DNA from 3 places in the Shewanella halifaxensis HAW-EB4 genome. Region 1 is predicted to be linked to each of the others. Evidence: predicted binding sites of a transcription regulator. Region 1 holds the regulator's gene; each other region holds the start of a gene.
What was found. Region 1 encodes sigma-54, which starts transcription at its own class of promoters, with help from an activator protein. Its sites were predicted from a motif close to GTTGGCACGNNNNTNGNNT; they were not measured.

Region 1 (10,028 bases):
TGAGGATGAGTTAGGTGAAGCAAAGGGTATGACGATCACCCATGATCATCGACCAAGAGCGTTTGAGCATCAGATCAGCTTAGCTAATCTTGTGCCGGAGTTTGAGGAATTGATGATCTATTTTGTGCGCTCGAGTGAAACTATTGAGTCGGCCGAATATAAGTTAACAGGGGTTGAGTTTACCGAGCTGAGTAGCATAAGTTTGCCGTCAGATGACTATGAAATAAGTGTGGTATTTAAAGATGAACATGGCACCTTAACTCTGCTGTATCAGTCAGCTGTAGTGCAGTTTAGTCAGGCGGGTAACTACACCATGGTGTTAAACCCTGACGATACCGAATCACTAGGTTACCGACTGACCACATTCCAATAGTCGCTATTGAACTTAAGATGGGGTGCAGAGGCGAAAATCACATTAAGCGTATTTTATTTGTATAGAGTTAGCGCGTTAATTTTTTGATTTCGTTGGGGCGAAAATGAGTGTTTCCCGCCTCTGCTTAACAGGGTACAGCCTGTTAAATTTAGCGACGACCTAGTAGCTGCTTTATACGTAAAGCGAGTTGTTTGGTCTGTTGCATAATGGGCAAGGAGCTTGTTTTTGAACCTCGCTCATTTTCATTAATAATTTGATAAACGGTTTTAGTCGACAGTCCGTAATCTTTAGCAACGTCCGATAACAAGCGGCCGTTATTTTTGACTTCGTTGATAACTTTTAGGTTAAGGTTCATAGTATCCATCGGCATTCTCTTTTAATTCCTAATGTTAAAACATCAGTGGTTTTGACGTCTTTGAGCGTGGTGACGGAGTTCCCATGGCAAGGTTGTATCGCTTGACCCTGTCGTTATTCACTAACCTTGATTTGTTATTATTTTTATTGCTAGTGAATACTCAATAGTGAGTATGCTTAAGTCATGCCAAGTTTTTACATTGATTTTAATTGTTTGTTTTCACCATGTTACATATGCCTGCACTCGATTGGGTCGCTACCGACTGCGGTAAACGACTTAAATTGGTGCATTCATGCACAGGTTTGGTGCAACTTGTTAATGGAGTTTGTGGAATAGAATTAACCATATTTGATTGTTTTTAACTCACTCAGTTGCATTTTCATTGTCTAATTCACCGTGCTTTATATACTGATTTAAAATTGTGGTCGCTTTTGTTACTGGCAAAGGCTGTTAGGGGTAGTAAAAATGTGTGTTAAACGTAGTTCTTTTCTGGCTGGTGGCCTAATTGCTACCATGTTGGTTTCTGGTTGCCAAGTAACCAATCCTTATACTAATGAATCTCAAAATGCTAAAGCGACTAACGGTGCCTTGATCGGTGCAATCGCGGGTGCGGCTATCGGGGTAGCGTCATCGAGCAAAAATGATCGTGGTAAAGGGGCGTTGATCGGCGCAGCATCGGGCGCAGCATTGGGCGGTGGTATCGGCTATTACATGGATGTGCAGGAAGCTGAATTACGTAAGCTGCTACAATCATCTGGTGTTAGCGTTACCCGTAGTGGGGATAATATTATTTTGAACATGCCAAATGATGTGACCTTTGGTGTGGATCAAACTGATTTAAGTCAACGTGCCCAGCAAGTGTTAAACAGTGTGGTGCTGGTAGCGCTTGAATATGATGAGACCAAGCTTAATGTGATGGGGTATACCGATAGCTCGGGTGCGGAATCTTATAACTTAAGATTGTCTCAAGTACGTGCTAGCGAGGTGGCTAACTACCTAACAAACCATAAGGTGCCTGCTCAACGCGTAGCCTCGCATGGTATGGGTGAGTCAAAGCCTATCGCTTCTAACCAAACTAAGCAGGGGCGCGCTGAAAATCGTCGTGTAGAGATTATTCTAAGCCCTATGCCAAACGCGTAACCAGCAATAGTTACAGCGATAAATGAAAGCCACGCTCGAGTGGCTTTTTTTGTGCCCTAAACTGGCTACTTATCGCTGTCATTTATACTAGGTAGAATAGGGTTTGAGTTACATAAGCTCTATACAACAATGCTTTATGGTTGCACAAATATGACGGTGTTGGGACTTTTTGTCTTGTCAGTTAGTTGAGGTAGTGATTGATCTCTCGGGGTTAGTAACTAGAGTTAACTTGCTAAAAGGCAAGTATTGTTATTTGGCTAGAGATGCTTTTTCATTGCCTAAAGTAAGTTCATCTAGATAATGATTAATACAGATAATGGAAACAATGATGAAAAAATGGCTCTTCGTTTCACTGCTAACTCTGCCACTTGCGGCCAATGCTAACCCAATTGAACTAAGAGCGGCAGGCAGCTTAAAAAATGCCATGACTGATATCGTCAGTGCCTACCAGCAGGTTGGAACACAAAAAGTACATGCTGATTTTGGGCCATCTGGGCTGCTTAGAAAGCGCATCGAAAACGGTGACAAGGTTGGCGTGTTTGCCTCTGCGAATATGAAACACCCACTGGCATTACAAGCTGAAGGTAAGGGCGGCAGTGTGGTGATGTTTGCTCGCAACCAGATGTGCGCGCTAGCGCAGCCGAGCGTCAATATCAACAGTGAGGGCGTGTTAGCTGCGATGCTTGATCCTAATGTGCGATTAGGCACCTCTACACCTAAAGCTGACCCTTCTGGTGACTATGCGTGGAAAATATTTGCTAAAGCTGACCACTTGCAAGCCGGCGCGACTGCAAAGCTAGAAGCCAAAGCCTTGCAACTCACTGGCGGTGAAAATAGTGCTAAAGCACCTAAAGGCCGTAATACCTATGGCTGGGTGATGGAGAATAAACGCGCCGACCTGTTTTTAACCTATTGCACCAATGCGGTACTGGCTCAGAAAGAGGTCAAAGACTTACAAGTGGTGCAGATGCCTGCACCGTTAGCGGTTGGGGCTAATTATGGTTTAATTGTGCTTGATGATGCTCAAGCCGATGCGTGGAAGCTGGCGATGTTTATTCTGTCAGAGCCAGGTCAAACCATTCTTGCTGACTACGGATTTGATGCACCGCTAAAGCCTTAGACAGCAAAAAGGCCGCGAAAGCGGCCTTTTGTTTTAACTTATTCAACAAATCGTAACTAGTGCATCAAGAAAATGGTTGCTAGACCTAGGAAGGCAAATAGACCGATAACATCGGTGACCGTAGTTAGTACCATACCGCCAGCGAGTGCGGGGTCAATGTTCATTTTCTTTAGCATTAGCGGAATGCTGGCACCAGCAAGTCCTGCGACAGTCATATTGATAAGCATTGCGCCACCAATAAGCGCACCAAGCGCTATATCGCCTTTCCATGCCCATACAGCGCCAAAGACGAGAACTGACCACAGAAGGCCATTTAGGAAGCCAATAGCGAGTTCCTTACCAATCAGCCAACGTGAGTTACTCTGACCAATCTGGCCGAGTGCAATACCACGAATAACCAGTGCTAAGGTTTGGTTACCCGCAACGCCACCCATACTAGGCACAATGGTCATCAAAATAGCGATAGTCGCAAATTGCTCTAGCGTACCCTCGAACATGTTACTGACCGATGCGGCTAGCAGCGCAGCGAACAAGTTAACGGTTAGCCATAGTGAGCGGCGGAAGGTACTCTTTAATACCGGACCAAAGGTATCGGTATCGTCATCCATACCCGCCATACCCATCATCGAGTGTTCGGCATCTTCACGAATAACGTCGACCACATCATCGATGGTGATACGGCCGAGCAGCTTGTTGTCAGCGTCGATAACCGGTGCTGATACCCAGTCATGTCGTTCGAATAACTGCGCGACTTCGCTGTCTGACATACCAACAGGGATCGCTTCAAGATCTGACACCATGATTTCACGCACTGAGGCGTTGGGATCACAGGTCAGCAGGTCGGCGATACGTACGCCACCTAAAACACAGTCTTTTTTATCGACCACATACAGCATATCGGTAGCATCAGGCAGTTCACCGCGGATCCGCAAATAGCGCAAAATCACATCGATATTGACGTCAGGCCTTAAGGTCACCGTATCGGTGTTCATCAGGCTACCGGCGGTGTCATCAGGGTACGACAGCGCTTGCTCGACACGTACTCGGTCTTGCTTGCTCATCGACTGTAAAACTTGGTTAAAGATGCTGTCAGGCAGGCTTCGTAAAATATAGGCTAAGTCATCGGTGTCCATGCTTTCGGCTGCTTTTGCAACGCGCTCAGGACTCATCTGTTTGATCAGGCTGTCTTTAAGCTCTTCACCGAGTTCGTCAAGAATTTCACCTGTGTGTTCTTGGTCAATCAGTTGCCATAACACTTGACGGGTGCGAGGTGGAGAAGATTCGAGAATAAAAGCAATGTCCGATGCCGCCATATCCTGCAACATGTTGCGGACATGGACAAACATACCGTTGCCTAATGCTTGAGTCAGCTGATTGAGACGTTGGTCAGTTGTTTCGTTGTCTAAGACTTCAATCGGCATGGCTCCCTCACTGGATAGTTTTAAAGGCGCTTATAATAACTTAAGTGCTGGGGATTTGTGTGTGATAACTAAGGAAATGAATGATTAATTATTAATTATCTTCATCAAATTTGGCATCAATTAATTGGCAAATAGCATCGAGTGCCTTTTTGGCGTCGGTTCCTGTTGCAAGGAGTTGTACCGTTTTTCCCATGCCTGTTTCTAACATTAATAAGCCTAGTACACTTGACGCCGAAGCCTGTTTCTCACCTTGAATGATGGTGATTTCGGCATCAAATTCAGAGGCGAGTACGACCAGTTTTGTTGCTGCGCGGGCGTGAAGACCTAGTTTATTGCAGATGGCGACTTCACGTTCAATGGTCGGCATTTTTTAGCTCTCGGTGGCGGACTTGTATTTTATGTTTGCCATCTTTGAAGTGAGCTGCAAGGCGCTCGGTAATGTAAACCGAGCGGTGTTGACCACCTGTACAGCCAATCGCTATGGTGAGATAGCTGCGATTGTTGCGCTCTAAGTCAGGTAACCAAGTCTCGAGTAGATCTTCGATCTGTTTAATAAACTGATTGACTCGAGGACGTTCATTTAAGAAGTCTTGTACTGGTTTATCGAGTCCTGTCATTGGGCGCAAGTCTGGTTCCCAATGGGGATTGGGTAAAAAGCGAACATCAAACATAAAGTCGGCTTCGGTCGGCATGCCGTGCTTAAATCCAAATGATTCAAAATTGATCATCAGTTCTTTATCAAGGTTACCGAGCAAGATCTCACGCACCTGATCGTTAAGATCATAGATGTTGAGAGTTGAGGTATCGATATAGTGGTCGACGATATTGGCTAGCGGCTCAAGTGAACGCCCTTCTATTTCAATTGCTTCTTTTAACGATACATTATCGTGAGATAGAGGGTGTAGACGACGAGTCTCGTTATAGCGTTTTAGTAGTACTTCATCGCTAGAATTAAGGAAAAAGCTAAGTAACTCAACTCCATCAGGTAAGTTGGTTAGGTGCTTAATAAGCTCGCTTTCTTTTTCTGGTAGGTTACGGATATCGACGCTGATCGCTACAAGATTGGTGTTTCCAGAGAGCTCTTTGAGTAGTGTGCCCATCATAGGCAGAGGCAGATTATCGACACAATAATAGCCGAGATCCTCTAGCATTCTTAACAGAACGGATTTTCCTGAACCGGAGCGACCTGAGACTAAAACAAGCTTCATCGTATGACTACCTGATAGAGATTTAACTAAATGTTTGGATTTTGTGATTATGTTGTACAAGTATATAGATTAACGTCTTTAAGGCTGAAAGCAAGAATTTGAGTGGGTAATAAAAAATAAATAATATTGCAGTAATAATTACTTAGGTCTTTAAATCATCAATGCATCATTGGAACAATGATAATAATTTAAAGACCCGAGTAAGACGCTACTGAGTAATGACTTGGTATAGCTCCGATTCATTACTGGTTTTTCTCAACTGCTTAACAACTGCTTTATCGTTGAGTTTTTCAGCCATACAAGACAGTGTCGCTAAATGTTGCTCACACTGTTCAGATGGCACCAGTAGAGCAAATAAGATATCGACAGGCTGCTTATCGATTGCGTCAAATGGGATAGGAACTTCACATTTAACCAATACTGCAACGGGACGGTCTATATTTGCCAGCCTTCCATGAGGAATCGCTATACCATTACCTATACCCGTGCTACCCATTTTTTCTCTCGCCAAGAGACTTTCAAAAATTTCTTGTGAAGAAAGGGTAGGGTACTGGACAGCAGCAATATCACTGATTAGCTCCAGTACCTTTTTCTTACTGCCCGGAGTGGCGCAGGTGGTGCACTCCGGCTGCAGGATGGTACTTAGTTCCATCGTTAGTGTTTAATCAGCTTCTCTTTGTGTTTAATAACCTGACGATCTAGCTTATCGATCAGGGAGTCTATCGCAGCATACATATCTGCGTGTTCCGAAGTGGCAAATACTTCCCCTTTTTTAAGGTGGATTTTGGCCTCGGCAATCTGCTGCATTTTCTGTACATTCAAAATAACGTGCACATTATTGATCTGATCGAAATGTCGTTCAAGCTTTGTGAATTTATCTTCCACATAGCCGCGCAGTGAAGCGGTAATTTCTATGTGATGTCCTGTCAGGTTGATTTGCATTATCGATCCTCCATGTGCCTAATTTTGAGTTATAAACTCTTACGTTGGTTTGAGGGTGGGATCAGCATTGCTTCGCGGTATTTCGCGATAGTACGTCTAGCTACTTTAATCCCTTGTTCCGCCAGAAGTTGGGCCATTTTGCTGTCGCTTAATGGTTTCTTCTGGTTTTCAGCAGCGACTAACTTCTTAATAAACGCCCTAATTGCTGTAGATGAGCACTCTCCGCCGTCGTCTGTACCGACATGGCTCGAGAAGAAATACTTGAGTTCGAAAATACCCCTTGGGGTATGCATATATTTTTGTGTGGTAACCCGTGAAATGGTGGATTCATGCATTTCAACGGCTTCGGCAATGTCATTTAATACCATAGGTTTCATGGCTTCTTCGCCGTACTCAAAAAAGCCTTGCTGAAATTTAACGATACAATTTGTTACCTTTAATAAGGTGTCATTGCGGCTTTCAAGGCTCTTAATAAACCACTTTGCTTCTTGAAGGTGGCCGCGAATAAACTGTCCATCGGCCTGATTAGTCGTGCTGCGTGCCATAGAAGCGTAATGCTGGTTAACATTAATCTTAGGCATATAGTCAGGGTTTAGCTCCACCACCCAGCGGCCTTTTTTCTTGCTAACAGACACATCCGGGATGACATATTCATCTTTACTGCGGGCTATTGCGAGACCAGGTCTTGGATTGAGCGTTTGGATCAGTGTGATAGCATCACGCAGGTCATCTTCTTTGAGCTTGGTTTTACGCATCAGCTGCCTAAAATCACGGCCAGCAATAAGGTCCAAATAGTCTTTAATCAGTAATCTAGCGTTATCTATATGGGGAGTATCGGCTGCATACTGCGCAAGTTGGATAAGTAGACATTCGCTTAGATTACGCGCGGCAACGCCGATAGGGTCGAAATGTTGAATCCGTTTTAAAACGGCCTCAACCTCATCGAGTTCAGTCTCTGGGTCGCCCATCGCTTCGAGGATCTCATCACAGCTTTGAGTTAAATAACCCCGCTCGTCGATTGCATCGATAATTGCAGTCGCGATAGCAAGGTCATTATCTGAAAATGGAGTGAGATTCTTTTGCCATTCAAGGTGCTCGTATAATCCTTCGCTAGTCTCACCCTGAAAAGGCATATCATCTTCACGACTCACGCCTGAGCTGGCGTTCGAGGAGACGGTATAGACTTCATCCCAAGTGGTATCCATCGGTAGCTCATCGGGCATGGAGTCTTGGGTTAGGGCATCAGAGGTTTCAACGCTTGCGCTATCTTGGATTAGCTCACTATCGGAGTTACTTGAAGACTGGTCTTCATCGTTGAGCATGTCGCCGTCTGATTGCTCTTCATCTAACTCCAGTAGCGGATTAGAATCTAATGCTTGTTGGATCTCTTGTTGCAGCTCTAAAGAAGACAGTTGTAACAGGCGAATAGCCTGCTGTAACTGGGGAGTCATGGTGAGCTGTTGACCCATTTTGAGCTGGAGTGACGCTTTCATTTTACCGCTATTCCCTACACTGTAGTTAAACGTTAAAGCTCGCTGAACTGGCGAAGGTTGCTCAAAAACTCAATACTTTGATTTTGTGTGGAAATAATTCCATATTGAGTTTTTTAGCTTCCATACTGTGAATTAACTATAGCCTGAATTGTTCACCTAAGTACACAGCTCGAACTTGTTGGTTGTCCAAGATTTCGGCAGGTGTGCCTTCGGCAATGAGATTTCCGTGGCTTACGATGTAAGCGTGCTCACAAACATCTAATGTTTCGCGAACATTGTGATCGGTGATTAGTACACCTAGGCCGCGACTCTTAAGTTGCTCAATAATCTTTTTGATATCGATAACTGAAATCGGGTCTACACCGGCAAATGGCTCGTCTAACAAGATAAACTTTGGATTAGCCGCTAGTGCTCTAGCAATTTCAACACGGCGGCGCTCACCCCCTGACAATGCCATACCTTGGCTGTCACGAATATGAGTGATATGGAACTCTTCAAGCAGATGCTCAAGTTGTTCTTCACGTTGCTCGTTATTGATGTCATGGCGAGTCTGTAATACCGCCATGATGTTGTCACGCACAGACAACTTTCTAAAAATACTGGCTTCCTGAGGCAGATAACCAATCCCTTTACGAGCGCGCAGATGCATAGGATCGAGTGTAAGATCGTCATCATCAATAAAGATCTTACCCTTATCACTCTGTACTAGGCCTACCACCATGTAGAACGTGGTTGTTTTACCTGCACCGTTTGGCCCAAGTAAACCGACAATCTGACCCGTCTTTACGGTTAAACTAACATCTTGTACGACAGCGCGATTTTTATAGCTCTTCGCAAGATTAACCGCTCTTAAAGTGATTTGCTTCATTGCTGTTCCTGCTGTTCCTGCTGTTCCTGCTGTTGCACTGGTGTTTCTGGTTTCTCTTCCTGATAGGTTTCAGGCTGAATAATGGTGATTACTCTATCATCGCCTTTACCTGAACTTTCAGCGATAAGTTGTTGTAAACTAATGTTGTACTTGATGCGATTACCGGTGACCTGACTACCGTCTTGCGCTAGAGTCGCGTCGCCGACTAAGGTCAGGGTGCGCGTCGCAAGTTCGTAACGGATCTCTTTGGCGCTAGCCGTTGCTGGGCGTCCATCGTCCATTATCTGGGTATAGGTGGCTGGGTTGCCTGTTGCCACAAGGGTTTTACCGCTCTTATCTTCTTTTGAGAAAACACGCAGTTTATCAGCATTCATCTTGATAGAGCCTTGGGTCACTTCGACAGGTCCAAAGAAGATAACCTGATTATTCTTAATATCGGCTTCTTGGCTTGCGGCTGCAATTTTCACTTCTTGCAGCAGATCATCGACCTTAGCAACAGAACTGAAACTTAGCAGGCAAAAAAGGCCTGCAAGGATAGATAGATTGTATTTCATAGCGTCCTTCTACTCAGCTAAAGCACTTTATTGAGCTAGCTCGAGTGTAAAATTGTTCAATATGTTGGGCGTTAATTAGCTTGGTAGATACCTTCTACTTGGCTGATTAGTTTTACGCTCTGGGCATTCAAGTCGGCATACAAGCCTAAACCTTGAATGACAAATTCGTTGCCAGTGACGTGGATAATTTCATCTGACGTCATAATCATAGTATTCAAATCAAGATCTAAATAGCTGGTGCTTAACGTCTGTATCGGCTCTTCTGGGCTAATAGAGTCGATAATAACATTGTTTTCTAGCGTTACCTTGCCAGTCACTTTATTAAGGCTGCCTTTGTCACTTTTTAGTCGCCATTGAGCCAAGCCATCATCAGGGAAAATGAGATAAACAGGCTCAGTAAAATAGGTCATGTTGACGCTATCATAGTGCTCCATATGCTTGGCCGTGACTTCGCTATTAATGAAGCCTAACTCGTTATATTCGATACTGCGTAGATCATCGATAATATAATCGGGTTGCTGACTCGTATCGATACTCAGCTCTTGCTCGCTCTT
Region 2 (10,028 bases), 1.1 Mb from region 1:
TAGTAGTCCTGCGCTTAGCAGTGCGACTCGAGTTGCTTTTTTTCTCATAGTAGGTTCCTTATTACTAAAATGGTGATCTGCGTCACACTTTTAATTTAGTATATAGTTTAGATAGTGTCCAGAACTATTTGTTATTAAGTTGTTGTTTAATCTTGTTTTATTCATGAATTGCTAATTTAGCGTGCTAGATTAATGGAATGCTTCTCTAAAGGATAAGGGGGGATGAAGGGCTTGCTTAACGACGAGGTTTATTCGATAGTAACCACATTGAGCTGTCATTCATTTTAGGGAAATTAATGAAGATATTCATGCTGTTAATCAGTTTTTGTTGTTTTGGCGTTTCGGCGATGGAATGGAATATTCAAAGCCTAGCTCCCGGTTCTTCATTTAGAGGTAGCGCCGTACTCGAGGGAGTCGCTTGGGTAACGGGGACTGATAACCGCGTCTATATCTCCAAAGACAGCGGTAACAGCTGGTTAGATGTATCGGTTAAAGATCAGCCTTTGACTGATTTTCGCGATATTGAAGTGTTCGATGCTAACACGGCAATTGTTATGGGGGCGGGTCAGGGGGGACTCTCTAAGCTGTATATAACGCAGAACCAAGGATTGAGTTGGCAGTTGCTGTTCGATAATCCCGATGAACTGGGCTTCTTTAATTCAATCGCTTTTTGGGATCGCAATAATGGTTTGTTGCTGGGCGATCCCGTTGGTGGTTGTTACGTTATCTTACGCACTGCAGATGGTGGCAAAACATGGCAGCGTATCGCCAAAGGGGAGTTACCAGAAATGCTCGATAAAGAGGTCGCTTTTGCCGCCAGCGGTAATACATTAATCGTTGGCAAAAGGGGGCGGGCTTGGTTTACCACCGGCGGCTATAGCAGCTCTGCCTACAGCAGCGCCGACTCGGGGCAACATTGGCGTCGGCGTCCAATCTCTCTCTATGATGATACTCAAACCGCAGGTGGCTATGCGCTAGCATTTAATCATTTAGGTGATCTATTTGTGGTGGGCGGGGATTATCAGCAACGGGATAAGTATGATGCGAATATGGTCTATAGAAGGGGCTATGTATGGCATAAAGCGCCGGGTACGACACCTGGCCTACGCACGGCCATGGTGTGCTATGAAGAAACCTGTATTGCCACAGGCAAACTTTCGAGTGATATTTCCCGTGACCACGGTTATAGCTGGCAACCACTGCTAATCAATGGTCAGGCTCAGGGCTTCTTCACCCTAGCGATTGACGGTAATACTTTGGTGGCAGGGGGCCATGGTGGTCGAGTCGCCGTGTATACTTTTGAATAGTCGCTCCTGATTAGCAAAAGCCCAAATAAGCATTTTGTCCTATAATCGATGGGCTTTTGTTGGGGGGCTAGCCCAAAATAAGATACATAATAAGAGCACCCACGCAGCCACCAATCAAGGTCGCTAAGGCGAATAGCAACCACTGACTGTATAGAGATACTTTTTGCATCTGAGCATGAGTGGGCTTTGGGATCACCTGCAATTGTTTCTGTTCCACTTCAAAGACGGCACATAATCCCAATAGGGTTTCGTTAGAGGCACTGCCCTCTTTCTCTACTCGCTGAACTGTACGTAAACTAATAGCACAGGCATCCGCTAAGTGCTGTTGAGTCCAGCCCTTAGATTGGCGCAATTCTTTTACTGTTATCGCATTAATCTCCATGTTCGACTCCGCTAGCTCCCTTAGTTTTATTTAGCATTTGCCTAACCAGTAAACTGGTGTACTAGCCAAGCAGCTAAGCCGCCAAAAACCATACCGGCGACAAAGAACATGAATATGCGCTTGAGCGCTGACTTACTGTCCATGTTGAGATACGCTTTAGTTTCGGTCGCCATATACTTGCCATTTTTATATAGGGTGCATACAACGGTTGCAGTGAGCAAGCTACTGACTTCAAAAGTCACTTGGTAGTCATTGCCCAAATAACAAAATTCGTGAGCGCTTTTCATCCCAAGGTTACGCTTTTCGGTGATCAGTTCATCATTGACATAAATAGTTTCTTTACCAGTAAAACCTGAACCGTGGGCGGTTATACGTACCTCTTCATCGTTGAAGTAGTACCAATATCCATTTGCAATCGTGACCGTGTCCATTGTTGTGTCCATTTTGTGTCGAGTGATTGATTGTTCCATATTTGCTCCTTGCTATGTTGACAGTTGAATTTGACGAGAGCAAGTTCAGCATAAATTTTGTTCGGTGACGGCGTCATGAATGTGACAGGCGTAAAAAAGGCATATGACACTTAAAGTGTCATATGCCTAATTGATTGTAATTAAGATGCTTTTGCTTAATATGCTATCAATGGTAAAGGAGGTCGTTAGTTCGCTAAGGTTTTGGCGTTTGTCACTATAGCCTCAGCTTCTTGCATAACGCTTACCGTTAATCCGTTCGATTATTTGGGTCGCGTTGAGGTCGTGGATCACGTTGATCACCGTTGCTGGGGCGTCGGTAACCGCACCAATAATCACTAAGATGGGGATCACCTCTATCGGTAAGCCTAACGTGGTGACGATAAATATCTCGCCAAGAAAAGCCCCGCCTGGCACGCCGCCAATCACAAAGGCTGAGAGGACAGAAATCAGTACCGTTAGCGCAAAGATATCTGCAGTAAAATCCAATCCGAGAATCGAGTAGATAAACACAATTTTAAGGGCCGTGGTCATGGCTGCGCCGCCCTTGTTTAGGTTTACCAGTAAGGGCAGACAGATATCGGCAATCTCCTCTCTAATGCCCATCTTATTAGCGGCGCGAATATTGACAGGTAGTGATGCAAGGGAGGAGCTTGTTCCTAATGCCGTCGCTGATGGCTCAATGGCGTTGCGCCAAAATTGCTTAATGCCATTAATGCCACCGCCTAACCAGGCGTATAGCGTGCTACCAAGGGTGTAGTAGAGTGCGGCAGCGATAAAAAACAGGCCGATAGCACGGGCAAATGTACTCAAGAGTTCGGTATCTTGGCTGGCCATCGTCGATGCAAAGTAGGCGCCGAGTCCCACTGGTGCAACGATCATTAAAATAGAGACGATTTTCATGATCACGGTATTTAAGCTATCGAGCATGGCCGAGACCTTCTCGCCATCCTTTCCTGACTGCCCAATAGCAATGCCTGAAATAACTGACATGATAATCAGTGCCAGAATGTTGGACTTAGACAGCAAACCAACAAAGTCGTTGGTGGTCAGCAGGTTAACAAAATCCATGCTTCCAGAGCCAGTGCTCACTTGTTGATGCAGATCTAGGGTTACCCCTTGTGCTGGGTCGTAAATAGAAGCGAGGCCGATAATTCCTATTGTTGGGATAATCGCCATAACAATAGAGACCATGAAAATGGTCACTAGGATCACACCGAGTTTTTTTAAGTCTGTCATACGGGCGATAGAGGAGGTGACGCTAATCGCCACTAATGGCACGATAATCATAAACAGTAAGTTTAGAAATATCTGGCCCAAGGGCTTTAGCTTAAGGGCAAACACTGGAAAGAGGATCCCAATCAGTCCTCCTAGCATCAAAGCCGAAAGTAAGATAATAGAGGAGCGATAGGGCTTAATTTTTTGCCACATAAAGTCATTCCATTTGTGAGCTATACCCATAGAAGGCTTATACTGGTTGGTATTAGCTTTTTCGCAGACGAAAGCGAATAGGGATAGATAAACTATAGGTCAACAGTAGATAGACAGGCGAACAAGGTAAAAAAAAAGCCCCAAACATTGCTGTTTAGGGCTGTAAGGCTAACCACTCTAGCGGTTAGCGAGTCATCTCAGATAATTACAAGCTGTAGTAAAGCTCGAATTCAACTGGGTGAGTAGTTTGGTTGATACGCTCAACGTCTGCAGACTTAAGTGTGATGTAAGAATCGATAAAGTCGTTAGTGAATACGTCGCCACGAGTCAAGAACTCACGGTCAGCGTCTAGACACTCAAGTGCATTTTCTAGTGAAGTGGCAACTGTTGGGATTTCAGCCGCTTCTTCTGCTGGAAGATCATATAGATCTTTGTCCATTGCCTCACCTGGGTGGATCTTGTTTTGGATGCCGTCAAGGCCCGCCATTAGCATTGCAGAGAATGCTAAGTATGGGTTTGCTACTGGGTCACCAAAACGGATTTCGATACGACGACCTTTTGCACTTGGTACCACTGGGATACGGATAGAAGCAGAGCGGTTAGCTGCTGAGTAAGCAAGCATAACTGGCGCTTCGAAGTGTGGTACAAGGCGCTTATATGAGTTTGTCGATGGGTTAGCAAATGCGTTGATTGCGCGAGCATGCTTAATAACACCACCGATGTAAAATAGTGCTGTTTCGCTCAATCCGCCATACTTGTCACCAGCGAATAAGTTCACGCCGTCTTTTGCAAGAGACTGATGCACGTGCATACCGCTACCGTTGTCACCAACGATTGGTTTAGGCATGAATGTCGCAGTCTTGTTGTAAGCGTGAGCAACGTTATGTACAACATACTTAAGTACCTGAACTTCGTCGGCCTTCAGTGTTAGTGTATTGAAACGTGTTGCGATTTCGTTCTGGCCCGCTGTAGCAACTTCATGGTGGTGTGCTTCAACAACTTGGCCCATCTCTTCTAGTACTAAACACATAGCACTACGGATATCTTGTGATGAATCTACTGGTGCTACTGGGAAGTAACCGCCTTTAACGCCTGGACGGTGACCCTTGTTGCCATTTTCATAGCTGGTACCTGAGTTCCAAGCCGCTTCTTCAGCGTCAACCTTGTAGAAACAACCCGACATGTCAGCGCCGAACTTGACATCGTCAAATAGGAAGAATTCTGGCTCTGGACCAACCAATACTGTATCGGCAATACCTGTTGAACGTAGGTAATCTTCAGCTTTCTTTGCAATTGAACGTGGGTCACGGTTATAACCTGTCATTGTGCCAGGGTTTAGGATGTCACAACGAATGTTTGCAGTCGTTTCAGCGGTAAAAGGGTCAAGAACAAAGCTTGCTGGATCAGGCATCAATACCATGTCTGATTCGTTAATGCCTTTCCAACCTGAGATTGAAGAACCGTCAAACATTTTACCGTCTTCAAAAAAGTCAGCATCAACTTGGTGAGTTGGGATTGTAACGTGCTGCTCTTTACCTATCGTATCGGTAAAACGTAAATCAACAAACTTAACTTCTAACTCTTTTAGTTGTTGTAAAACTGATTCTGCTGACATTCTAAAGTCTCCGAGTAGGGTAAAGGGTCGTCCCTTTGTTTTATCTTTAATATTTAGCGCTTAATGCGATTATGGTCTTCATATAGCGAGACTCGTGCCAACTCTTTAACTTGTTGAATATTATGAGTTAGTCGTTTCTTGGCTTTGTTGGTAACTTCTTTGTCGCACTATTTTGGTGCGACCAATGGATCAATGTGGTGCGCGCTATAACAGTGCAGTTGCCATTTGTCTTGCAGATACTTAATTGGCATCTCGTTTAAAATCGGTACACAGAATAACTAAGCTATGACCAATTTTATAGGGGATAAGTCAAGGAAATAACATTGGATTTTCAATAAGTGTTATTGGGATTAAAGACAGTCATTTAACCGCAGGATTATTGAGCGTGTTTTAGCTACTTATAGATCTGAAATCGTCGCCTAAAACAGCCAAAGTGTTGGATATAGCGAGGAGGTTTAAGCTGGCTGACACGATTAGTCTAGTGTGGGTAAAGTATAAAAAAGTGTATAAAAAGCGGACGTTAGAGCGAAAAAAAGCAATGCGAAAGAGTTATTTTTAACGATTGGTTAAAAATAATCCTGTGAGATAACGTCGAGCTAGAGTAGAATGTCACGCTTTTTATTGCAACTACTATACTAGATTGGTTTTAGTTGTTGTCAGTAACCCCCCCTATATTTTATACCGATGGTAAGAGGTTTAGCCGTGTTAGAGAATTTACGTAACATCGCCATTATTGCACACGTTGACCATGGTAAGACTACCTTGGTTGATAAGTTGCTGGCGCAGTCAGGAACCCTTGAGTCTCGAGGAGAAGCCACTGAGCGGGTGATGGATTCAAATGATCTTGAAAAGGAACGTGGTATCACGATTCTGGCCAAGAACACTGCCATCAAGTGGAACGATTACCGTATCAACATCGTTGATACTCCTGGTCACGCCGATTTCGGTGGTGAGGTAGAGCGTGTTCTATCTATGGTTGACTCAGTATTACTACTAGTTGACGCAGTAGATGGTCCAATGCCACAGACTCGCTTCGTGACTAAGAAAGCTTTCGCTCAAGGCCTAAAGCCAATCGTTGTTATTAACAAGATTGACCGTCCAGGCGCACGTCCAGATTGGGTTATTGACCAAGTATTTGACTTGTTCGACAACCTAGGTGCGACTGATGAGCAACTAGATTTCCCAATCGTTTATGCTTCTGCGCTAAACGGTTTTGCAACACTAGATCCAGACGAAACTAGCGCTGATATGACGCCGCTATTCGAAACGATCGTTGAAAAAGTTTCTTCACCAGATGCTGATGCTGAAGGTGATTTCCAGATGCAAATTTCGCAAATCGACTACAACTCATACGTGGGTGTTATCGGTATTGGCCGCATCAAGCGTGGTAGTGTTAAAACTAACCAGCAAGTGACCATTATTGGCGCAGACGGCAAGAAGCGTAACGGTAAAGTAGGCCAAGTATTAGGTTACATGGGTCTTGAGCGTCACGAAGTTGCTGATGCAACAGCAGGCGACATCGTTGCGATTACTGGTCTTGGCCAATTGCTAATTTCTGACACTGTTTGTGCAACTACTAACGTAGAAGCATTGCCTCCATTGTCTGTTGATGAACCAACACTAACCATGACTTTCCAGGTGAACACTTCTCCGTTCGCTGGTAAAGAAGGTAAGTATGTTACTTCACGTAATATTCTTGAGCGTTTACAGCAAGAACTAGTACACAACGTAGCACTACGCGTTGAAGAAACTGACAGCCCAGATCGTTTCCGCGTATCAGGCCGTGGTGAACTTCACCTTTCAATCTTGATTGAAAACATGCGTCGTGAAGGTTATGAGCTAGCTGTATCTCGTCCAGAAGTTATCGTAAAAGAGATCGATGGCGAGATGTGTGAGCCGTTCGAAACACTAACTGTTGACGTTGAAGAGCAACATCAAGGTGCCGTGATCGAGAAGCTTGGTATCCGTAAGGGTGACATGAAGGACATGCAGTTAGATGGTAAGGGTCGTGTACGTATCGACTTCGTTATCCCTAGCCGTGGTCTAATCGGTTTCCAAACTGAATTCATGACAGCGACTTCTGGTACTGGTCTAATTTACCATTCATTCGACCACTACGGTCCATTGAAAGGTGGTGATATTGGTCAACGTGCACGTGGTGTATTGATCTCTAACGCTACTGGTAAAGCACTAACATTCGCACTATTCGGTCTACAAGAGCGTGGTCGTCTGTTTATTACTCACGCATCAGAAGTATACGAAGGTCAAGTAGTTGGTCTTCATGCACGTGCTAACGACCTAACAGTTAACTGTTTGAAAGGTAAGCAGCTAACTAACATGCGTGCATCTGGTACTGACGAAGCTCAGGTACTAACTCCGCATATCGAAATGACACTAGAGCAAGCGCTTGAGTTCATCGATGATGACGAATTAGTAGAAGTAACGCCACTGAACATCCGTGTTCGTAAGCGTTTCTTGACTGAAAACGAACGTAAGCGTCATAACCGTAAGTAATGACCGCGTTTAGCTTCAACCCTTAATGGGTTAAGTATTAAAAAGGCCCTGAGCATGCAAATGTTCAGGGCCTTTTTGTTGTCTGTAGTTTTGTATTTTAGTGCTGTTGCTCACTCTACCCCGCTATTTTGCAGTTGCCCCCTCAATAATCAATGCTTTTAGGCTAGGCTCACAACTCGCTTTAGAGTGTGAATCTCCACTAGCTTATCAGTTCGCCTCAAGCGCTAGCGCTCACTAATTTAGCGATAAATGAATCCAGATAGCAAAAATAAGAATGCGCTAATACTCATTTGGAGGTATGACGGTTACGACACATTTTTTCTAGCAGATTTGCCGTAATTTAGTTGCAGCTTTAGTAACTTGCATTGCCAATTTACAAAGCATTGCAGCGAATGCTGCAGACAATTTTGAGCCGCTATTTGGCTTGCTAAGCGCATTTTTGAATTGAGTTCTAGTTAACTCTATTGGAGAAAGTTGTGGAATTTCTACTTTTTTGCCTAATTTTTATTACATGTTTCTTGGTGGCTTTTAAGCCACATAAACAAAGAATGGCGCACATTTTTTTAGCTCTAAGCATTTTAATGAGCATGGGGATTTGGTTGATGGCGACTTGGGGCATGCTAGTTCCTGCCGGTAACTTGTGAGAACACGAAGATGAATGAATTAACGTTAAACAGAATTGTGTCGCTGGCGGCATTGGCACTTATAGCTTTGCCTGTGGGTATTGCCTGTATCATCTTAGGTTTTGGAATGGGTGATACCCCGTGTATTCTTTGCTGGCAAGAGCGTACAGCAATGGTGCTGGTATCGCTAATTGCGATTTTTATCATGCGTTACGGCTTAAAGCCAAAGTATATTGGTGCACTGATTATTACCGCTGTATACGGCTTATGGGCGGGCTACCGTCATAGTTCGGCACATATTCTGCGTGATATTGGCCAAGGCTTTGGCCCGGCTATTTTTGGCGTACACACTTATGTGTGGGTGATTGTGGTCTTTGCGATTATCTTATTGTTTGCTGGCGTATTAATGCTGCTACAAGGCGATAAGCTAGTTGAGAAGAGCGATAGCAGTGAATGGAGCCTATTGAACAAGATCACTGTAAATGTGTTCTTAGTGATTATTGGCTTCAACATTGTGCAAGCATTCACGCAAACAGGACCATTCCCATATATTGGTCAAAGCGACCCTGTTCGTATGACATTTGATTCAGAGAAAACAATTTGGTCAACGGCTAACTGGCCTACATTGTCAAAGTTATCAGCCCGTGGTGCTTACTCAATCGAGAAGCCTGACTTTGCGGCTATGACAAAGAATGATGCGACTAAAGTGACGGCTAACGGCGAATTAACTGCGCTTGATAGTGTTACTTTGCCGGCGGAGATCTTCGGTCTAGCGACAGGTATTAGCTATAACCCACAAAGCCAGTTATTTGCAGTGGTTACCAGTAATAACTGGGTTTATTTCTTAAATGCAGAACTGACTGAAATTTTGGCTAAGGTGCAAATTGATGCAGCATTCTCTGCTGAAATATCAAACCTAGCCGGTGTGACGTTTGATGGCGAAACCTCGGTGTTGGTGACAGCAGATCATAAGAGTTTTGTACGCGTTGAGTACGACCCTAGCGTGAAGTTTGATGATACTTACGGTCGATTCGTCGAAGGAACCGATGGCGTTCGTGAACTTAAGCGCAGCCGCTTTGCGACAGTGCGTGCTAAGTACAACTACGTTGCTAACGTTGGTTGGGATGCGAACACTCAAGAGTACTTAATGGTGACTTTGCCAGATCTTAAGCGTAATAACTTTGTGGTTTCACGTTTAAGCGGTAAAGACTACGAGCTAAATAGCGAAGCTATTATTAGCATCGACGCTCAGGCTTACCCGAATATAACCGGTATTAGCGTGGCAGACGATAAAGCTTACTTACTTAGCCATTCTGGTCAGCAAATGTTAACCATGGATTTGGCTTCAAATACCGTTGTTGCGGCTAGCGATATTGCGGGTCTGACTAACCCACAAGCGATGACAGTTGTGAATGGTGAGTTTGCAGTATTAGATGCAACAGAAGGTAATAACCGCGTTAACTTCTACCAAGTTCAGCAGTAATTATTTACTGCTTATTTAGAGTGAGAGTGAAGCCCTTAATCTATGGTTAAGGGCTTTTTGCATTGTTTCAGGCAAGTCCTTACTCATACCGATAACGATTTACTGTGAATCACATAAATCCTAGTGCAATCACTCACAGGCTGATTAAGTTTGGCAATACTAATTTATACTGATTGGTATGAGACTAATTGGTATAATCCGTGAAA
Region 3 (10,028 bases), 830 kb from region 1:
GGAATTGGCGACGGTTTAGACCTAACGCTGCCTTATCGCTTGTGACAGCTTGGTCTGTTTTGCGGTTTAATCGCATCACACTCTCCTTTTAATTATTAACTGCGCAATGTGTCGTAGTAACTACGAACATGGTCAGACTCTTGATAACCGCTGCCTTTTTTCGCGATAGGTGCGGCGTCAGGTTGTGCGGCAAGAGCTTGTCCACTTGCAGTTGCAACTGCGCCAGCCGCACCGCCGATAGCCAATGCTTTTAGCAGTTGACGACGGCCCATGTCGGAAGCTTGCTTCTTCATAGTGTCTCCTTAGATTTACTGAAATTAAGATAAAGGATTTATTGCTAAACTATTTATCCAGTTATTGTTGGGCTCTTGTTGAGAAGAATCCCATTTTTTGTCTATCTCAGCTCAGGCCTATCGATTAACAACAAACGCTGAGCTGACATAAATCCAAACCTCTACCGTTAGCGATTAAGACGCTAACTCATTGGTAGATGGCTCAATTTTTTCAGACGCTTCTGCTTCACTGCCTGGGCAGTTAACAGGAATGTCTAAGCTTAATTGTTCAAACTCATTGGCTTCGATAACGAAAAACGCCTTAGCCAACTGCGCAACCGTTGCATAAAATGCCGCGCTTGGCGCTTTAGCTAAGTTATCGCAGAAACGCTCAATCCAACTGCCCATGTGGCGCTGATAGAAAGCAAGTTGACGATAACTTGGAGCTTCCAAGATCAAGGTGCCCATGACTTCACACAGTGCAGCAACGTGATCTTCTGGCTCTTTAACGTCTTCTTCACGCTCAAAGCCAAGCTGCATTAAGTCATTGCGTAACAGCGCCAATGGCTTGTCCATCAATGAACCAGTCATGAACCAACTGCCGTAGGGTAGAATTTCACCACAGCCCACGCCTAGGAATACGTTGAAATACTCATCTTCAAGCTGTTCATCACTAAATTGCTGAGCGGCCAACTTTAGACCCACCCAAGCTTTAGTCATGTCGCTGTCATCATCGGCATCGATCTCTAAGCCAGATAAGAACTCAAGTAGCTCATGGCTTGGTTGACGACGTAATAATGCAGCTAGCAACTGATAAATATCGGCTCTTAACTGATCGTTTTCTGAAACTTCTCTTACAAATTCGGTCATGGTTAAACTCTTATCGCAGTTGCTTTTCAGGATCTTGAAGAATGTCTTCAAACATGTCTTTTACTCGACAGTCACCACACATTTTTAAGCGGTCGGTGTTGGCACTGAAGGCACTGTGGGTTCCCACCACATCTAACATCCGCTTCACCATGGATTGAGTCGCGAACGGCGTGCCGCAAGTAATACATTCGAACGGAGCTTCTTCATGCAAGGTTTGACGCGTCTGACGTGCCGCTTTATCAAGGTTGACCTGGGGTGTTAAGCTGATGACCTTCTCAGGGCAAGCTGTCTCACATAGGCCACACTGCACACAGTCTTGCTCAACAAAATGCAGTGCTGGTAGATCGCCGCCATCGGTCAATGCCATCGTTGGACAAGTCGATACACAAGACATACACAAGGTACAGTTCTCGGTATTAACACTTACTTGGCCATATGGAATATTGCTTTGAGAAAAACAGCTATCAACTGATGCCGCTTGCTCATTGAGGTGATCGATAGCGTTGTAAATTGTTTCGCGTTTAGTCGTTGCCACAAATTCTGCAGGAACAATGACTGGCCAGCTAGCGCTAGTGATAAGTAGCTCAGAAAGAGCTTTGGCACCCACTTCTGTTAGATGCGCTTCAGTGATCAAACTGATCCGCTGTGGCTGACCCATCTCATCAAGAATATCGTTGGCTAAGGACAGTTCACCATGCAGCATCTGGGTTAGTGTTGGCGCCGTAGCATCAGTTTGCAGGATTAACACCTGACGAGCGCCCCATGCCAATGCTGACATCCAGTGGTCCATACTCGCAACGGTAATCTCTTCCATCTCAATAGGAATGATTTCACCTGCTAACGCGTCAGTTACTAGCTCTGCACCTTTACCCATATCATGGAAAAGGATCACTGGGGCAATTTGCGCCTGAGAGCGGAAGCTAGTGACTAGCTTTTGCAGATAGGTATGCATGGCCTGCGGAGTCGGCAGGTCATAACTAATCGCGCCAGTTGGGCATGCATTAGTACAACTACCCGCACCGTGACATAGGTAAGGGTCGATTTCGATCTTCTTCTCTATACTCGCAATTGCATCGGCAGGACAGAAGTTCAAACAGCGGGTGCAACCTTCATTACCGCTACGGTAATGGGCACAGATATCGCTGTTCACTTTGACATAGCGTGGCTTATCGAACTGACCAACGAGAGATGGAAGCTGCTCAAGCGCTTCATCCAACTTAGCTTGATCTTGCCCCACGTAGAAATAGCCAGGTGGTAGCATTTCAAGGTTGATGCAAGGGCTCACGCTAAGGTCGAGGATCAAGTCGAAATGGGCTTTGCGAATCGCAACTGTACTTAATTCAGCACTGCCATCGCCATGCTCTACCTTAACTTGAAATTGGCCTAAGAAACCTTTGATTTCAATAAGCTTGTTATAATAACTTTCCACATTTTCTGCGGCAGTCATTACTTTTTCCAAGTGGGCTTCGTCTTGGCTAGTGATAGGCTCATTGGCTAAAATGGCACACTGCCCCATGCTAGATAACTTATCAGCCGCTAAACGTGCCAAGTCTTCTGGCCCGATAACGAGAACGTTACCCTCGGTGGTGTAGCTAACGGTCGGTGGGATCAGGTTTTGAATCACCTGAGTCCCAGCAAGGACCTTCTGTCGAATCTCTTTGAGTCCAACCTGTGTTTCACTATTGCTCACATTGCGTTCCTGAACAGTTCTTTGGCTGCTTCTGTATATGAGTGTCGCTGTTTTATTTCGCTCTTTTTATTAGCGCCAGCTATTAATTACACTCTATTACAGCAATTCACATACCAAATTTGTGGAATTTAAAACACTCTATAGTAACGTTAAACAACTTTACTCGTCGAAGCGTCGCTGCTTTCTGGTTCATTTTGGGTCACGTTGTCTTGGTGACCGTCCAAAATGTCCGACACAGAATCTGCATCATTAAGGCGTTCATTTTGATCGGAGTTCTCAGCGGCAATCATCTCATCTGATGCAGCCTCAACTCCCTCTTGCGTTCCCTCTTGCGTTCCCTCTTCATCGTCTTCATCTTTGACCATGTATCGGAATACTTTTTTAGCTAACTCCGCTGAGACTTCGGCCGACAATTTAGGCTGATTGCTGTAATCGAGCGCATATTCAAGCAAGCCATCAATCTCACTGTAGTGAGGCTGTTTCCAGAGCGCCTTTAACGCGGCGGACTTAGCTGCTGGGTCAACGTTAGCGCCCATAAAGCTGGCAAAACTACCACCGACTTCAATCTTCTCAGGATCAGGTAGATCTTCAGCAGTTAAGATTCTATCGGCATCCGCTTCTACTTGTGCATTTTCAATCGTTTGAGTTGAATCCTGCGCTGTAGACTGCTCCGCTTCAGCTTGCTTTTGTGCTGTAAGCGCCTGCTCTTCGGCGAGTTGTTGTGCAGCAGCTTCAGCCGCGGCAACTTCTGCTTCGCCTTCAGCCTCTACTTGCTGCTTTCGCAGATTCCAGCGAGATAAAAATCCGCTCATGCTCTATCCGCCGTATGATCGGTACTAGGGCCTTCATTCTTGCGACGGTTAACATGCTTACGACGATGAGCGCAGATTTCGACTTCACCATGACGAGTAATAAAGGCTTCGATCCAGCAGGCTATGGCTTTCGGCATAGGAATGTTTAGTACGGGAGTGTCGGCTTCTAGACAACCCGCTGCGACATTCTGATCAGCAGAAATAGCGACTGGTTTCCACTCACCCTCTTCTGTTTCGTCACAGACGATATAAAGCATGGCATTATCCATATCGATATTGATACGGTAGCTTCCGCGTTCATCTTTATGGAGTTCTAGCAAAATTAAGTAGGCACCCTCAGGTGCGGCGTGGGTGGCGGGAAGCATCTGGTCGACTTCCCACTGTACTGAGGTCCATCTTCCGACTTGTTTCTCTATCTTCTTAAGGGAAACGTACATTGGCCATTGGCTTTCGGTATGTTGCATTCAGTCTCCGTCTTGCCTGAGGTGGCTGCCAATATGGCAAGCCAACTAAATAAATACTCCCTAAAGCTAAAGCAATATGCGTGCCATACAATATCAATTGAATAGTTTGAACTAGATCAACTATTCCAAGCAAAGACTAGGACATTTTGTCCAAATTGCAATTAGTGATAGGACATAAAAGGGCGACCCAGCCCCGATAAATGTGATCTACTACTAATTTTACCCCCTATAAAATTGGGTACAGATATTGCTTAGCACTAGGTGCAATTATTTCCTTTAACAGATGATGGGTCATATGACAGCATACAAAAGCAATCCAACGTTAATTAAAACCAACACCGACGTCCCTCTCACGATTGCGGTAACCGCCATTAATGAGAATGGCGAAAAAGTGGATAAGTTCATTGCATGCGAGCGCCCCCTCACCGTCTATTTAAACTGGCAGCCGATCGTGACCTTAATGACACTCGGCGCACGCGCGGAAGCGTTGTCATTGGGCTATCTTAAAAACCAAGGGTTTATCTCCGATATCAACAAGCTTGAGTCCGTTATTGTCGATTGGGACGTAAACTCGGCTGCCATTATTACCAATGAAAAAATTGAAAATTTAGATGAAAAGTTATCAGAAAAAACCGTTACCACTGGCTGTGGTCAAGGCACGGTTTACGGCGACTTTATGACCGGCCTCGATGATATTGTTCTACCGACGCCGCAGTTGAAGCAGAGCATGATCTACAGCCTGCTAAAAAATATCAGTGCCTATAATGAAACCTACAAAAATGCAGGTGCAGTGCATGGTTGCGGCTTGTGTAAAGATGATCAAATTGTTGGTTTTGTTGAAGATGTTGGCCGTCACAACGCTGTTGATACCCTAGCTGGTGAGATGTGGCTAAATCAGGACTCAGGTAACGATAAGCTATTTTATACCACGGGTCGCTTAACCTCAGAGATGGTGATTAAGGTCGCTAAGATGGGGATCCCGGTGGTGTTATCACGCAGCGGCGCAACCCAGATGGGGCTTGAGCTGGCACAAAAGTTAGGGATTACCATGATTGCTCGTGCTAAAGGTCGTCACTTCTTAATTTATAACGGTGCAGAGAACGTTGAATTTGATGCACTTTCTTAAGCCAATACCCCTAATATTATCGATAAAATGCGTGACAAGGAATAATAATGACTGAGCCGACTGACCTGATCTATATGAGTGCCAAACAGGTATCTGAGTACCTAGATCTCAATGAGAAGAAAGTCTACTCAATGGCCAACGATCGGATTCTACCCGCGACTAAAATCACTGGTAAGTGGCTGTTTCCAAAAATTTTGATCGACAGATGGGTAATGGACTCCTGTCACAGCGGTATGCTGTCTGACCGTATGCACATCACAGGTAGTGATGACCCTCTGCTATCGATGCTTGTGGCAAGAATGATGTCGCAGGTAGGTAAAAGTGAACTGATCAGCTACAGTTCTACAGGTTCACGCTTAGGTCTAGACTTACTATCCCGAGGTTACGCCGATGTGTGCACTCTGCACTGGGGCAGTGTCGAGGAGCGTAGTGTACGTCACCCTGCATTACTACAGGGTTATGCCAACCATCAGCAGTGGGTTATGGTGCACGGCTATACCCGCAAGCAAGGTTTGATGATGCGTCCAGATATGCATCACCGCTGCCAGGAGCTGGACAAAGTGTCTCAACAGTCTTGGCGTTGGGTTGCTCGTCAGGCTGGTGCGGGTAGCCAACAACACCTTGAGCAGTGGTTAATGAAGCAAGGTGCTTCATTTGAAGAGCTGAACTCGAGTATTGTAGCTCAAAGTGAACGTGAGCTAGCGGGCTATATTGCTCGCAACAATGCCGATATAGGCTTTGGTTGTCAGTCGGTAGCACTTGAGAGCGGCTTAAGCTTTGTACCGTTAGTCACTGAATCATTTGATTTTGTCATGCCTCAAGGGATCTATTTTAGACGCCAGCTACAAAGACTGTTCAACTTATTAGCTGAGCCACAAACGCAACAACTTGCAGCGACCCTAGGCGGTTATGATTTAACAGATTGTGGGAAGTTGCTCTGGAATGGTCAGTAACCCTATCAAGCTGTAATAAGCTAAAACAGCTTATATTGGCTAACTTGGTGAAATATCATTTTCCATAAATCTCGATGCCGTCACCAGATAGAACTGCGTACTGAAAAGCTGATGAGCTGCTCATCAGCTTTTTAATTTTCCACATCTCGATATTGTGCCCACAATTCTCTTTGTTCAGGCTTAAGGAAGGTCCAAGCTAACACTCGGGTGATCTTATTACCTTGGTGCATCTCCATCTCTTTCACCTCTTCCGCCTTTACCTTAGCTAACAAGGCTTTTGCAGGCTTAAGGTTTTCCTTTTTAGACACTAGCGTGGTGAACCATAAGCACTGGCTAGCAAACTCATGACTCTCACTGATCATAGTTTGCAAAAACTGCAGCTCGCCTCCCTCACACCATAACTCGGCTTTCTGACCGCCAAAGTTAAGGGGCGTTTCAGTTTTAGTCACAACAGGCTTTGTACTACGTAACGGCTTAGCCTCTGATGATTTAGCTCTATTTGCCGCAAGGTTTTTAAGCTTACGCGCTGTGCCCTCACTCGCTTCTGCTAATGAAGCGTGAAATGGTGGGTTGCACAAGGTTATATCGAAGCGTTCGTTTGGCTCAATCACTCCATGGAATACATGTTTAGCATTAGTTTGTAGTCGAGAGTTGAACCTCGCTGCGATCGCTGGATTACTGGCAAACACCTGCTGGGCATTTGCAATAGAGAGTGGGTCTACATCACTACCTACAAAGCTCCAACCATAAGACTGAATTCCGAGCAGCGGGTAGATCACATTGGCACCAGTACCAATATCTAACACCTTAACTCTCGGCCCTTTAGGTACTCGCTTTTTGCTGGATTTTTTAACTGCGAGTAGATCTGCGACGTAGTGAATGTAATCGGCACGGCCGGGAATAGGTGGACATAAAAATCCAGCGGGAATATCCCAGTGTTCAACATCATAATGCAGTTTCAACAGAGCCGCATTTAGCATTTTAACCGCTTGTGGGTCGGCAAAGTCTATTGATAGATTACCGTAGGGATTAGGCTTAACAAAAGATTTTAGCGCGGCAAAGGCAGCGATCAAAGCAGGAAAGTCGTAACCCTTATTATGCACATTTCGCGGGTGCAGAGGCTTAGACGTTTGTGCCTTAACGGCCGTATTTTTCTGCCCCTTAACGATGGTCTTAAGCTTAGAATTTGGCGATTTAGAGATCACTTTTCGTTTAGGTGCTGAAGGCTTGCCAGCCTTGCGCTCTTGAGTAGAAGGTTTAGTTTTATGACTCATGTTTTAACGCGCTAGCACCTGTAAAAGAGCAAACACTACTGATGTTTGCATTGAAAATTAATCGTATAGATATTTAGTAAAGAGTAAATTTACAACTAGGGGTTTACCCGTTTCCTGCTCCAGAAGTTGATTCACTTTCTCGTAGCACTGACGGCGGATCTCTTCCTTACCCGTTAAAGACTTCACCTTAGCTTCAGTCTGGTTACCCAAGATCTCAACAATTGCGGCTCTTAACAGAGGATCGTGTCTCTCTAAACTGACCAATTGTTCGGGTTTCTTCACCATCAATTCAACACTGAGTCTGACATAGCCTAGTTTCTTTCTATTTGAAATGTAGTTAGTGACTATTTCAGGTTCGAAGCCATAGTAAGCGTACTCTTCTAACGGTTTCTTGTCGGCCGCCACAGCACCAAAGCTACTGCAAAGCGCCACAAGTAGTACGGCTATTATTTTATTCATCTTCAAACTTACTCCCTGATCGATATTCGATGAGACCCGCTCTCATTCCATGTTCCTGCATGCCAAGCTAATCACTCTGTGTCGACAACCTCTACCTGCAACTGCACTGACATGCTAGACTGCTTCGGTTTGCTGCATTGTACCGAGAATTAGATGACTGTGACTAGGTTAAGCTTTCCTTATGGTGAATCAATCCAATGGTTTTCGCCAGAACAAATCACCAACTTACCTACACCACCTTTTCAGGAATGGCTATTAAGCACCTGTAGCTTAACGCAAAAATTAAAAAAGCATTGCACTCATTTTGAAGTCAGAGTTCTTGGAGAAGACACCCTAATTCCACCAGCAAAAGAGGCCTTTGGCTGCGAGAGTATGTGGATTAGAGAGGTGTTACTGGTTTTAGACGGCATTCCATGGATCTTCGCGAGGACTCTAATTCCAGGGCAATTACTAGAGAAGAAACAACAAGAGTTTTTAGGTCTAGGCGTTAGACCCTTAGGCGAACTACTCTATTCCAAAGATGAATTTGTTCCGGGACGGATCGAGGTGGCTCACTTTGAAGCGTGCAGCAAAATCGCAAAACTCGCGGGATCACTACAACAAGATGTGAGTCAGGAGTTGTGGGGACGTCGTCGCTATTTTCAATATGAAACCGAGCAATTGGTCGTTAGCGAGGTTTTCTTACCCGCTGCACAAGAAGCCATCGCGAAGCTCTAGCTGCATAGCAAAAAATAAAAAACGCCCTAACTAGGGCACTTCATGCGGCGAGTTATGTCTATGAGGCTTGACGCCGATATAAGCTGAATAGGCCGAGCATAACAAGCGACAGCCAGCCTAAGCTACCTCCAGAAGAGCCACTGCGCTCAATAACCGCAGCAGTCACCGTTATTAACGCACTCTTTTGTGCTGTTTGCCCCATACTGTCCGTCACTGTTAGCATCACCGTATAACTGCCCGTCGCGCCATAGGTATAACTTGGAGATGCTGCAGAACTAGTATTACCATCACCAAACTCCCACAGGTAGCTCAGCTCACCGCTGCCACCTGTCGACTGATTGGCAAAGCTCACCATTAGATTTGACGTAGTTTGAGTAAAATTCACCTCAATCACCGATCCCACAACAAGAGTGGTGTTATTAGTAACACTAGCGCCATCACCATCGGTCACGGTAAGGGAAACTAAGTAATTACCATCGGTAGCGTAGGTGTAGCTTGGGGAGGCCTCACGGCTCGTACCATCTGTAGTACCAAAGTCCCATGTGTAGGTATAATTGCCATCACCGCCGCTAGCATTGGCAGAGAAGCTAGCTTCTCGACCTTGTAAGCTATAACTGATACTTGCATTCAGCTCTTGTAATTCTGGGGGCGTCTGGCTGGTATACCGAAACTGCACCATCGCATTACTGCTATTGCTAGATTGGGTCATCACCTCCATGGTTAAGCCAAGTTCAGGCAAAATGGTACCAGACTCTTTCTGTAGCGGCGCACTGAAATCATTGCCATCATCGAATAACTTAACCGCACTAAGGTGATTATCGTTAAAGTAGCTCGATTGGTTAAATAGGCTGAAAGCTGCATCTCTCACCTGAACACTAGAGTCATTACTACCGATTAAGTTTTGGTCTGCATCTACCACGCTAATTAAGCTATAACCTGGATGGCTGTTTACTTCATTGTTGATGTACTCCTGGTTTTCAAACCACAGTACGATCCCAGGATCATAAGATTCAGACTTAAGTCCTTTATCTACACCTTGTTGGCTTCTTAGCTGAACGATATAGCGCCGATCTTTACCTGGACGCTTGCTGCCTACCCGAGCAAACCCCGCATATGCAATGTCAGTCTCTTGCTCTGCACCATCGAAAAGCACGGTTTCGGTCGACTGTTTAATAGCGATATCGTCAAGCACTATGCCATAATCACCTACAGCCTGATCGGTCACGTAACGGATCGATATACGTACACTTCGGCCTGCATAAGGGCTTAAATCAAACTGAAGATCAACCCAAGCATTTGCACCTTCGGCTTCCGCCAAATCACTAGACTGACCTGTGATGATATTGCGTTCGTTATTAATCGAGTTACTCGACTTGGTATGATTTCCCATT

Region 2: a site for sigma-54 is predicted at 5,286-5,304, ahead of glnA (glutamate--ammonia ligase). Genes of this name have one in related genera too.
Region 3: a site for sigma-54 is predicted at 4,343-4,361, ahead of SHAL_RS00505 (formate dehydrogenase accessory sulfurtransferase FdhD). Genes of this name have one in related genera too.

What each region holds. Positions count from the first base shown of each region.
Region 1 is NC_010334.1:4,501,985-4,512,012, reverse strand. Features, by position in the region: gene SHAL_RS19200 (hypothetical protein) at 1-373, shown strand, start outside; gene SHAL_RS19195 (hypothetical protein) at 522-737, opposite strand; gene SHAL_RS19190 (YiaD family glycine zipper/OmpA-like lipoprotein) at 1,194-1,868, shown strand; gene SHAL_RS19185 (molybdate ABC transporter substrate-binding protein) at 2,185-2,988, shown strand; gene mgtE (magnesium transporter) at 3,045-4,409, opposite strand; gene SHAL_RS19175 (HPr family phosphocarrier protein) at 4,501-4,776, opposite strand; gene rapZ (RNase adapter RapZ) at 4,763-5,617, opposite strand; gene ptsN (PTS IIA-like nitrogen regulatory protein PtsN) at 5,826-6,269, opposite strand; gene hpf (ribosome hibernation promoting factor) at 6,272-6,559, opposite strand; gene SHAL_RS19155 (RNA polymerase factor sigma-54) at 6,589-8,052, opposite strand; gene lptB (LPS export ABC transporter ATP-binding protein) at 8,189-8,920, opposite strand; gene lptA (lipopolysaccharide transport periplasmic protein LptA) at 8,917-9,474, opposite strand; gene lptC (LPS export ABC transporter periplasmic protein LptC) at 9,546-10,028, opposite strand, start outside.
Region 2 is NC_010334.1:412,548-422,575, forward strand. Features, by position in the region: gene SHAL_RS01760 (hypothetical protein) at 1-48, opposite strand, end outside; gene SHAL_RS01765 (WD40/YVTN/BNR-like repeat-containing protein) at 297-1,307, shown strand; gene SHAL_RS01770 (helix-turn-helix domain-containing protein) at 1,375-1,689, opposite strand; gene SHAL_RS01775 (hypothetical protein) at 1,731-2,159, opposite strand; gene SHAL_RS01780 (dicarboxylate/amino acid:cation symporter) at 2,382-3,587, opposite strand; gene glnA (glutamate--ammonia ligase) at 3,793-5,202, opposite strand; gene typA (translational GTPase TypA) at 5,905-7,716, shown strand; gene SHAL_RS01795 (disulfide bond formation protein B) at 8,371-9,822, shown strand.
Region 3 is NC_010334.1:106,457-116,484, reverse strand. Features, by position in the region: gene SHAL_RS00535 (formate dehydrogenase subunit alpha) at 1-76, opposite strand, end outside; gene SHAL_RS00530 (twin-arginine translocation signal domain-containing protein) at 96-293, opposite strand; gene SHAL_RS00525 (TorD/DmsD family molecular chaperone) at 468-1,142, opposite strand; gene SHAL_RS00520 (4Fe-4S binding protein) at 1,153-2,832, opposite strand; gene SHAL_RS00515 (DUF3306 domain-containing protein) at 2,982-3,644, opposite strand; gene SHAL_RS00510 (DUF3305 domain-containing protein) at 3,641-4,108, opposite strand; gene SHAL_RS00505 (formate dehydrogenase accessory sulfurtransferase FdhD) at 4,404-5,234, shown strand; gene SHAL_RS00500 (substrate-binding domain-containing protein) at 5,282-6,187, shown strand; gene rlmF (23S rRNA (adenine(1618)-N(6))-methyltransferase RlmF) at 6,319-7,461, opposite strand; gene SHAL_RS00490 (flagellar basal body-associated protein FliL) at 7,519-7,920, opposite strand; gene SHAL_RS00485 (chorismate--pyruvate lyase family protein) at 8,074-8,637, shown strand; gene SHAL_RS00480 (immune inhibitor A domain-containing protein) at 8,696-10,028, opposite strand, start outside.